2 regions of the Proteiniborus sp. MB09-C3 genome follow, and region 1 is predicted to be linked to the other one. Evidence: riboswitches for the same ligand, from Rfam matches in the RefSeq annotation. Region 1 holds a riboswitch; the other holds the start of a gene.
The links. A riboswitch is a leader RNA that binds a small molecule or an ion and turns the genes downstream of it on or off. The one in region 1 is predicted to bind cyclic di-GMP.
Positions count from the first base shown of each region.

Region 2: another riboswitch for cyclic di-GMP. It lies ahead of QO263_RS06380 (methyl-accepting chemotaxis protein); the one in region 1 lies ahead of QO263_RS02680 (tetratricopeptide repeat protein).

Region 1 covers NZ_CP127161.1:556,375-562,369, reverse strand. Annotated here, with positions in the region: gene QO263_RS02685 (metalloprotease family protein) at 105-638, opposite strand; gene QO263_RS02680 (tetratricopeptide repeat protein) at 658-1,698, opposite strand; cyclic di-GMP riboswitch class I at 1,792-1,876, opposite strand; gene trhA (PAQR family membrane homeostasis protein TrhA) at 2,096-2,776, opposite strand; gene QO263_RS02670 (hypothetical protein) at 2,951-3,448, opposite strand; gene gcvPB (aminomethyl-transferring glycine dehydrogenase subunit GcvPB) at 3,569-5,026, opposite strand; gene gcvPA (aminomethyl-transferring glycine dehydrogenase subunit GcvPA) at 5,028-5,995, opposite strand, start outside.
Region 2 covers NZ_CP127161.1:1,322,916-1,328,910, forward strand. Annotated here, with positions in the region: gene asnB (asparagine synthase (glutamine-hydrolyzing)) at 1-824, shown strand, start outside; gene QO263_RS06365 (putative heavy metal-binding protein) at 1,039-1,359, shown strand; gene ytaF (sporulation membrane protein YtaF) at 1,493-2,116, opposite strand; gene QO263_RS06375 (TetR/AcrR family transcriptional regulator) at 2,197-2,985, opposite strand; cyclic di-GMP riboswitch class I at 3,243-3,328, shown strand; gene QO263_RS06380 (methyl-accepting chemotaxis protein) at 3,473-5,173, shown strand; gene QO263_RS06385 (CBS domain-containing protein) at 5,297-5,629, shown strand; gene QO263_RS06390 (helix-turn-helix domain-containing protein) at 5,697-5,995, opposite strand, start outside.

The DNA of each region.
Region 1 (5,995 bases):
TCTTCAAAATAGCCCTTTGCTTCTTAATTAAAAAAAGAAGATAGTCTTTACTATCCTCTCTAATAATTTTTAAAGCTTTTTATATATATAATTTTATAGAATTTTTACGCTATTATTTTAATAAGCAAATTAGGAAGGAGCATAGCAACTGCCATTCCATAAATTAAGTCAAGCCATGCCACAGAGCCAATAGCACATATTAAAATTATCCCAACTATTGGAGTCCCAAATATTTTAACTATAATAGGTGTTTCTTTTTTTCTTATAGATGCCCATATGCTTTTTGCATCTTGTACACTAGGAAAAGAATGCATAGCTATGGACACACCAAGCCAAATCAATACATATTCTAAAATATTCCCGCTCTTAAATTTAATAACTGGTATAGCAGCAGGCAGTGAAATTAATGCACCAATTACCGTATTTACTATAAAAGGCCCTACGCCTATTAGAATTTGCTGCTTCGCATTTTTAGGCTCTTCATGAACCACATAGCCTGATGGATTTCCAAACCTAAAATAGCAAATATCAAAGATTGCAATCCTAGATGTTTTGCAAAACAGTTGATGAGCAAGCTCATGAACTATTACTCCAGGAAAAGTTATTATTGATATTAAAAATCCTGGTATGATAAACATAATATTACACCTCGCTTATTTATCTCCATTGATATGTTCCGTTAAAAATTGATGTCAAAAATTCGGTTTCATATTCAGCATTTTTATCTACAAGAAGATTAAACATATTGTCTCTTTCACTTATCATATCGTTATAATGATAAGCTAGAGAGAGATTTGAAACAGCTTGATTGTTATCTTTGTCAAGTTTATATGCTTTTTCTGCCATTTCCAAAGCAACTTCGTCATTATTTCTCTTAAGCTCTATTTTGGATATAGTTATGTATGCTCCTGGATTTTCAGCATTCATGCTCAACACTTCTTTGCAGTATTCTAAAGCTTCATCGTATCTTTCTTGTTCCCTACATATTGCGGCAAGAAAAAAGTATGCAGAATGAAATTCAGGTTTAGAATTAATAACTTCTCTTATTAAAATTTCAGCATAATCAAACTCTCCAAACTCATATAGAGCATCTGCTAAATAATACTTTCCTGCAACATCTTCTGGATGTTCATTCACATAAGTTTCTAGCTGAGCTACAAGTTCTTCAGTATAATAGTCCTGCTCTGAACTATTCAATATTTTATTTAAGCCTTCATTGAGGAAATAAAATGTAGCTATATTATCCATAACAGTATCAATCCTGTCTATTAAGTCTTCTTCTGCCTCTTCCCCTATTATCATATCAATTGCATCTATTGCTTTATCAATTTTATCATTCTCATAATATGCAATACTAAGCTTAGCCAAAACAAGAGTTGAGTCAGGATACTTGTTTAAAACCCTTTCATACTCATTCATAGCAGTAATGTATTTTCTTTCATTTTCAGCCCTAGCCCCTCTTTCATAAGCAACACCTGCTTTCAGTAGAGCTGGAAACATTATAAGAGATAGAATAGTAACAATAAATATAATACCAAAGAAAGCTTTTATCCATAGTGGTATTGGACGATTTGATAATTTGTCCCTACACTCGCTACACAAAGGTGCTTTATACTCAGGTTCTACTACTGAACTACTGCAATTCAAACATGCAACTATCTCATCAGCATCGTTTGCTTTTTCGATATCCTCTGTCATAATTTTGTCCTCCTTCCAAGTTATTTTAACAATAAAACAAAAAATCCCTACATGTCGAAAAGGCATGGAGAGATATGGGCTTACATGCAATAATCTGGTGGCCCAGCTACCATGGTCATTTGACTTTAGGCCTGTAGCCTTGCGTCCTTATTTTTCAATAAGTTTACCTTTTTCAAAAATTATCCTGCTAGCTTTGTTTTATCACCAAAATATTATACCAAAATCTTTATTTTATGTCTGCAAAATATCGTTGATTAATAGAGTGTTTTCCTAATTATGTGCTTTTTAGTACTTTAGTACTATAGCTAAGATTTAATAGCTTTGCATTATTTTTTTATTATTGTTTCATCTAATTGAGATTATAGTATAATGAAAAAGCTGAGAATTCTCAGCTTTTTCATTTCAAATATATAAATATTCCTAGAAAGTGCATTACACTTCCGCCTAGTACAAATAAATGCCATATAGCATGGTTATAAGGAATTTTCTTTACTGAATAAAATATTGTTCCTAATGTATAGACTATTCCACCTGCCAATAACCAAATGAAAAATCCTTTCGGCACCATCTGCAGCATAGGCCTTACTGCTATAACTACTATCCAGCCCATAAGCACATACATAAGTACAGAAACCATTTTAAACTTATCGAATTTATTATAGGTGAATATCTTAAATCCTATGCCAAATAACGCTATAGTCCATACAGCAACTAATATACCTATTCTCCAATATCCTGTCATAGATAGCAATGTAACTGGAGTATAAGTACCTGCAATAAATAAAAATATTGAAGAATGGTCAAATACTCTAAGTATCTTTTTTATTTTTTCATTTTGAAAGCTATGATATAGGGTTGAAGATGTATACAGACAGATGGAGCAAAATCCATATATGCTGAAGGCCACTATTGATATTGTACTTTTATCCCAAATAGCATATATGAGCAAAATAGTCAAAGTGACTACGCTAAATAGAACACCTACGCCGTGAGTTATGCTGCTGGCTATTTCCTCCTTTATAGAGTAAGCCTTCTTTGAAATTTCATTAACTCCCAAAGATTTATTTAATTCATTCATTAAATCACTCTCCTCTTTTAATATCTCTAAATATATTATACACCATGTAGTATTAAAAAACACTAGTAGTAGTATTAAAAAACACCATAAATATAAAAAAATCAGGAATCTAAACTCCTGATTTTTTTCAATGCCGCAATAAACCCGCAGTTATCTGCGGGTCTAAACATTTAGCTATCCTCTTAAGTCAACCTTTAAAGGCCTTCCTTTTTCATTTAATGTAATCTTAGTGATCTTGACCAATTTTTTCTCATCATTGATCTTGTCGCATTCAAGTACTTGATATGTCTTGGAAGTATCTCCATTAGCTTTATAAACATCACCAAGTAATTTAAAAAATGAGTATGGATGATCTGGATCTTTTAGACAAATCATTGATGAATTTTGTTTTAACATAGTGTCAGTAATTAACTTTGCATAATCAATATCCTTAAGATCTCCAATTAAATAGTATTCAGCTTCATCAGCTAAGTCTTCGAAGCTTTTAACCTGCTTCATTGAAGAATTTCCCTTAGCTACAGCACCTATTGTAGCAAAAAGAGGTAGAATTCCCCATCCTTTGTGACCTGAAACCACAAAAGAGTCTTTATTAGCTACTGCTTCTTCGATATAGCTTGCAAATGCTTCTGTCATAAATTCTTGGTCTACTAATTTTTTCAACATTGGATTCATATAATCACTCCATCAAAAAATTATAACTATTTTTATAGTTTTGTCATATTGTTATTTTTTTATCCAGCAATATAAAAATTCAGGCAAGGAGCATGCCTTACCTGAATTTAAGATTAATATTTATTTACTCCATTTTAAGATAAGGTCTTTTGCTGCCTTAGCTTCATCTATTCTTCTAACTGGTGTATTATGTGGTGCTTCTTTTAACAGATTAGGATCTTTTTCTGCTTCTTCAGCTATCTTAATCATAGTTTCTATGAAGCCATCCAGTGTTTCAACGCTTTCTGTTTCAGTAGGTTCTACCATTATTGCTTGATCAACAATTAATGGGAAGTATACTGTTGGTGGATGGTAGCCATAGTCTAGAAGCCTCTTAGCAATATCTAGTGTAGCTACTTCTAAATTATCTTCCTTTAGCCCACCTAATACAAACTCATGCTTACAGATTTGGTCTAATGGTAGGTAGTAGTGATCCTTAAGCTTATTCATAATATAATTTGCATTAAGAACAGCTGTTTCACTTGCTTCCTTAAGACCTTCTGCACCCATTGACAATATATAGGTATATGCTCTAACCATCACTCCAAAATGTCCATAGAAGCCCTTCATTTTGCCTATTGAATCTGGACAATCATAATTTAGAGTATACATATCACCCTTTTTCTCTATCATTGGACATGGAAGGAACTTAATAAAATCTTCTTTTACTCCAACTGGGCCACTTCCAGGTCCTCCGCCACCATGAGGTGTTGAGAAGGTTTTGTGTAGATTGTAGTGCATTACATCAAAGCCCATATCTCCAGGTCTTGTAATACCCATGATAGCATTCATATTAGCGCCATCATAGTATAATAGACCGCCTGCCTCATGTACTAAATCAGCTATCTCTTTTATATTCTTTTCAAACAATCCAAGAGTACTTGGATTTGTGAGCATAAGACCTGCAATTTCATCACTTAATACAGCTTTAAGTGCCTCTATATCTACTGCACCATGTTTATCTGATTTTATCTCTACAATATCAAACCCTGCAACTTGTGCACTTGAAGGATTTGTACCGTGAGCTGAGTCTGGAACTATTATTTTAGTTCTCTTGCTATCTCCTCTAGAAGCATGATAAGCTCTTATAATCATAAGTCCTGTAAGCTCACCATGTGCCCCAGCTGCTGGCTGTAAAGTTGTTCTAGCCATACCTGATATTTCTGAAAGATATGTTTCAAGGTTATACATAAGCTCTAGTGCGCCTTGTACAGTTTCTTCAGGTTGATATGGATGTAGGTCAGCAAATCCATCAAGAGCTGCCATATCTTCATTTATTTTAGGGTTATATTTCATAGTACATGAACCTAATGGATAAAATCCTGTATCTACCCCATAGTTTTTATTTGAAAGATTAACAAAGTGTCTCACCACGTCAACTTCACTTACTTCTGGTAAATCAACCTCTCTCTCATTTAAAAATTGGCTTGGTATGATTGAATCTAGTGAAAGCTCATTTACATCATTTTGGGGAAGGCTATAGGCTGTTCTTCCTTCCTTGGAGATTTCAAATATCAAGCTATCGTAATTTCTTAGCATATTACATCACCTCCAAAGCGCCAATTAGCTTATCAATTTCTTCTTTTGTTCTCTTTTCTGTTACACAGAAAAGAAGCCCATTATTTAACTCGTTGTATTCTTTTCTAAGCTCATATCCACCAAGAATACCTTTATTTAGAAGCTCTTTATTAACTTTGCTAGCATCTATATCGCTTGAAACTACAAATTCTTTAAAGAATGGCTTATCGAATAATGGCTTAAATTTACCGGACTTAACCATTTCATTATAAGCATAATGTGCTTTTTGTGTGCTTTGTAGTGCAACTTCTCTAAGCCCTTTCTTACCCATTGTTACCATGTATATAGCTGCCATAACCATGTTCAAGCCTTGGTTAGAGCATATATTGGAAGTAGCCTTATATCTTCTTATATGCTGCTCTCTTGCTTGAAGAGTAAGTACAAAGGATCTCCTTCCATCCACATCTACAGACTGGCCAACTATTCTTCCAGGAAGCTTTCTGACAAGCTTTGAAGTAGCAGCTAAAAATCCTAGATGTGGTCCACCATAGTTTAGCCTATTTCCAAGAGATTGTCCTTCACCTACTACTATATCTGCCCCTAATTCTCCAGGAGTTTTTAATATTCCTAGTGAAATAGGGTCAACATACATAATTAGGTTTCCTTTATTTTCATGGATAACCTTTTCAACTTCAGTTACATCCTCTAGTATTCCAAAGAAATTTGGACTTTGAACTATAACTCCAGCAGTATTTTTATCTACTAGAGATTTTAATTTTTCTACATCTGTAACGCCGTCGGCCATATCCACTTCTATTATTTCAATATCTCTTACTTTCAGATAAGTTCTAAGAACTTTTCTAGTTTCAGGATTAACTGTCTTTGATACAATAATAGATTTACGTCTAGTATTTTCGCAGGCCATTATAGCCGCCTCTGCCGTTGCAGTAGGTCCATCATACATAGATGCATTAGTTACATCCATACCTG
Region 2 (5,995 bases), 770 kb from region 1:
CGCTATACTTTTTAGCTAAGCTTGCAAGAGAGCATGTCACAGTAGTATTGTCAGGCGAGGGTGCGGATGAAATATTTGGAGGATACGCTTGGTATGAGACAACACCAACAATGAAGAAATATAAGAAGATACCTAATTTTATTAGGCGTCCAGTTTCACTAGTCTGCAAAGCATTACCCAAGAATAGGATAACCAATTTTCTAGTAAAAGGCGGGCAAAGAGTAGAAAAGTGGTTTATTGGTCAAGCCAAAGTTTTTGAAGAAGAAGATGCATTGAAAGTGCTAAAAGATGAATATAAATCTGGCCCCTCTGTACAAAGTATTACAAAGAAAGTGTACGAGAAGGTCAAGGATCAAAGTGATGTTACTAAGATGCAGTATCTTGACATGAATTTGTGGTTGCCAGGAGATATTCTTCTGAAGGCTGATAAAATGAGTTCAGCACATTCGATAGAACTAAGAGTTCCATTTCTAGACAAAGAGGTCATGTCTTTAGGAGCTCAAATACCCGTAAAATATCGTGTCAATGATAAAAATAGTAAATACGCATTGAGAATTGCTGCAAAAGATACATTGCCAAGCGAATGGGCAAATAGAACTAAGGTAGGATTTCCAGTACCAATTAGATATTGGTTCCGTGAGGAAAAGTATTATAATATGGTAAAAGAAATGTTTCAGTCGGACGTAGCAAAAGAATTCTTTAATATTGAGGAAATTGTGAAATTAATTGAAGAGCATTATACAGGTAAAGAGAACCATGCTAGACAGATATGGACAATATATGTTTTTCTTATATGGTATAAAAAGTTTTTTATAGAATTATAATAGCACTGTAGAGTAGAGTTGCTTCATCGGATAGTATTTCTTTGATGCATTTTCTATATTTGAAACATCAGAACATGTATTTCTATTATGTTTTCATGCTAGATATCTATATTTAACGCCAGATATAAATAGTATAATAGATTCAGCTGAGCAAAGAATTATTTTATTAAGGGTATAATATTATTGTATTAAGAAATAAAGTGGGAGGTATGGCATGATAGTAACTACAACACCAAATGTAGACGGTAGAAAAATAAAAGAGTATAGAGGTATAGTCTTTGGAGAAGTAATTTCAGGTGTAAATTTTCTTAAGGATTTTGCTGCTGGACTTTCAAATTTTTTTGGAGGACGTTCACAATCTTATGAGGGAGAATTGATCAAAGCTAGAGAAGATGCATTGAGAGAAATGCAATCAAGAGCTTCTGCCCTTGGATGCAACGCAGTTGTTGGAGTTGATATTGATTATGAGGTTTTAGGAGAAGGAGGCAATATGCTTATGGTAACAGCCTCTGGAACTGGAGTTGTCCTAGAATAGTGGAAAATAAAGCATAAGTTATAAGAAACGACAAAAGTCCTGAGATATGTCCCATTATGCTAGATAGCAAAACAATAGAGCTATTAGCCAAAAGGGGAGTATATCATTATTTTGTCGTTTCTTTACCGTTTTTCTATACTAATTTTAAAATTGCCAGTACTAATAATAGAGCACCTGATAACCATGATAAGTTTATTTTTGCTGTTTCAGCAAGCTTTCTACCTAAGAACAATCCGGCTAGAATAGCAATTGCACCTGCAACTAAGGAAAACAGAATTGCAAGGATGTAATTAACCTCTCCTAAACTGCTTGCAAATCCTACTGCTAACGAATCTATGGAGAGAGCTATGGCAAGGTATAAAGCCTCCCTAGGATTGAGGTTTTTTGAATTATCTAAATCAGCTCTTGTTTCATCTAAATAAATATCCAGTACAAGCTGCATATCTGCAAATCTAAATTTAATTCTTTTATTTGAGCTTTCACTTTTCCTTAAATTAGCCTTTACAATCCCTTCAAGCAAATAATATATACCTAACAGCATAAGAGCTATAAAGCTAATTGTAGTAGCAAATCTGTTTGGCAATACCATTTTCAATATGGATCCTAAAAAAAGAGAAATCGCAAGAATAAAGGAGCAAATAGTACTAATAACGGCTACCGATGAAATAGGTATTTTAATCTTACTTGTTCCATAAGCAATGCTAGCTACAAAAGCATCTAAGGATAAAGCTATAACTAATAATAAGGCTTCTAACACAGAAACGCCCCCTCAACTAAAATCTAACATTATCATAATACTCTTTAGTAATTAAAAGGTTACAAGGGATGTTTCTTTTATCAAGGCTCATGTACTTCCTTAGATAAGTTATTTTCTTTTATAAAATTATGAAGTAAGTTAAAAAGTTTTTTTTTCGATTCACCAATATCTTCTGCATCGATAAAACTTAATCCAAATAAAAAAGTCGTAATAAGTTTTGCTGTATTAATAGAATTTATATCCTTTTTATAGCTTCCTTTCTGTTTCCCATTTTCAATTATTGAAGAAAATAATTTTATTTTTATATCGATTAATTCCTTAAGCAATTCTTGCATTTTTTTATTGCTTATGTAATGGTATTTGCTTACTATTATGATAGCATTATAATACTCATTTTCTAGCTTAAATAAAGAGTCTATATAATTATCCATTACTTCTACAGGATTCTCATCAGCGAGCACAATAGACTCTATAATACTTTTTTGCTTATCAACAATATATCTAATACAGTTTTCCCATAGTTCCTCTTTGCTAGAAAAATAATTATATATAGTAGTCCTTTTTATTTTTGCTAGCTTGGCGATTTTATCCATATCAATTTCGTTAAATCCGAATCTGGGAAAAGCTTCAATTGCCTTAAGTAAAATCAATTCTCTTGTCCCAGAAACAAAAAAACCATCTATATCAGAGAAACTGTTTAGATGGTTTATTAAGTCTTCTTTATTAGAAAAATAATTATAAAAAGTGGATTTACTGATTTTACACTTTCTTGCAATATTATCTATAGTAATAGCATCTTCGCCATTAATCTCTAGGATTTCTTTTGCACAAGAAAGTATTTTTTGACGATATATCTGGCTTTTGTCCATAACAATCACTCCCATTATTTTGTAATTTATTATTATATTCGCTTCATAAAATGTATTAATTTTATAAAGCAGATATTAATATATACCCCGCCTATTGTGTCATAAGAGTAGTAAATGGATATGTTTGAGATTACCATAGAACTTTTTCCTTATTATAGCATAAAATGTTGACAAAAGTGGAAAATAGTACTACAATAATACGTGGTGTCTAATATAGTAATATTATATGTAAAAACTATTTGTACAATACAATGAAAATATATAAAAAGCTAATTTATCGAAGGATAGAGACGCGAAACCACGGATATGACATGTACGACACTATAATGACTGGGTTGTAAATATGTTTTTCCATGATTTTTTAGCTGTGGTTTTAACAGAACTCACAGCTTTCTTGCATCTATTTAAAAAGGCTGATATTTGTAGAAAAGGTTGTTCTCTTAGCAAGGTGTTAGTTTATCATAATTTCTAAAGGAGAGAATTATAAATGAAATTGACAGTGAGAAAAAAGCTAATATTTGGATTCAGTGCCTTAATTATTTTAATGATTATATTAGGTGGTGTTGGAATATACAGTCTTTCAGTAATTAACAATGAATTAACTGTTTTATATGACATGCACTTAAAAGGCATTGAATATATTAAAGATGCACAAATAAATCTAGCATCCTTGGGAGAGGACAGGGGAATGCTGATATTAGCAGTAGATTCTAAAGGACGGGAAACAGCTGCTAAAAGTATGAAGTCTACATTTGAGGAATTTGAAAAAAACTTAGAGGATTTTAAAAGTACAATAGTAGATGAGGAAGGTAGAAGTATATATTCTGAAATAACAAAACTGTGGGAAATACTAAAGCCTAACGAGGAAAGTGCTATTGCATTAGCTACAAGTGGCAAAATTGAGGAAGCTAATCAACAAACTATGGTAAATCGTCTTAATTCTGAGCAAATAGAAATAAAAATCAATTATCTCGTAAAGCAAAAAAGTGAATTAGCAGAGGCGGCTAATAATGGAAGCGACATGCTATATTCAGAAACATTAGTCATATTGATTATTATAATTGTACTAAGCGTACTAACAGGAATAATAGTCTCTTTATACATATCTAATATAATTTCCAAGCCAATAACAGTAATGGCTGGAGCTACGAAAAAAATAGCTGAAGGTGATATAACAGTACAAGCTATAAAGGTTAAAAATAAAGATGAAATTGGTGAATTAGCAAATTCCTTTAACATAATGACTGATAGGCTAAGAGATATGATAATAAAGATTACAGAAGCTTCTCAAAGTGTTGCCGCCTATAGTCAGGAGTTATCAGCATCATCTGAAGAAACAACAGCTGCTGCCGAGCAAGTATCTAAAACTATACTGGAGCTGTCCAGCGGTGCCGCAGCACAATCCGAAGAATTAGAGGCTACCAGCTCCCATATAGGTCAAATTTCTTCTGCAATACAGCAGGCTGCAGCAAATACAGAATCTGTAACTAATGCAAGTAAGAATGCTTCTGATGCTGCCAACGAAGGAGTAAGAGAGGCAGAAAATGCAGTAAGAAAAATTGATAGAGTAAAGCAGGTTTCCATAGAAAGTGCGAATGTTGTTAATGCCTTAGGAAAAAAATCAGAAGAAATTGGACAGATTGTAGATGTCATTAAGAATATTGCGGATCAAACAAATCTACTAGCTCTTAATGCTGCTATAGAAGCTGCTAGAGCAGGCGAACAGGGAAGGGGATTCGCAGTTGTTGCTGAAGAGGTAAGAAACTTAGCTGAGCAATCTTCTGCTTCGACCCAGAAAATTGAAGGATTAATAAAAGATATTCAGAGCGAGACAAACCGTGCAGTCAATGTTATTGAATCTGGAGGACAAGAAATTCTTGAAGGAGTAGAAGCAGTAAACAAGGCAGGAAATACTTTTAAGTCTATAGTTAAGGAAGTTGAAAACGTGGCAGAACAAATAAATGAAGTGAGTGCAGCTACACAGCAGATAGCTTCTGAAAGCAATGAAATAGTTAAATCGATAGATAGCATTGCAGCTATATCACAACAGACAGCAGCCTCTGGCCAAGAAGTATCTGCGGCTTCTGAAGAACAGACTGCTTCTATGGAGGAAGTAGCAAGCTCTGCACAAGAGCTAGCTCATTTAGCAGAAGAGCTATTGGAAACAGTTTCAAGATTCAAGCATTAAAAATTATAATAACTGAAGGAAGGAGGAAGATATGCTAACGAATCTATGATTAGTAAGTACAGTTTTGTGTTATTTACATGTTAGCAAAATTATAATAATATGATTAGAAAAGCTCGTGATATTATGATAAAAAACTTTATGCTAGTAAATCTTGTTGATAGTATTACATTGATAAACAACATTATATTAGATAAAGGGATACATCATTTTCCAGTGGTGGAAAATGGCAATATTGTTGGAGTAATAACAGATGAGGAATTAATAAAAGCCAATCCTGAAGACATTGCAGCTAATGTGATGATGGGAACATTTTTATATGTAAATTCAGAAGCCTCAATCGAAAATATTAGAGGAATATTTAAAAAAGAAAATCCTGACTTTTTGTTGGTTAAAAATAAAAATAAAATAGAGGGTTTGATTACAGAGGATTTATTAATTGCTAACTCTGACATTTAGATAAAGACGTAGATGTAAAGAAGTATCTTGCATCTACTTTTTTATTTTAAAATTAAGCCATACTATTTTACAAATTATCTTTAAATATTTTAATGCATTTAGTTATTTTTTTTATATTATCTGTAGAAAGCCCATCTACTTCATAAAAGAGCTTTTCTAGTGCGCTAGTCTTATTTGCATAATAAATAGAGTCTTCTTCCTTGATTCTAGACTGTGTTTTTATAGTATTGTTTTTTAACGAATGTCTAATAGTAGTAACACCTAATAAATAATCTATTGAAACATTAAACAATCCTGCAATTTTTAGGATAAGCTCTGGATCATTTGGAAATCTAGTCCCTTTCTCATAATTGCCAACAGATTGTC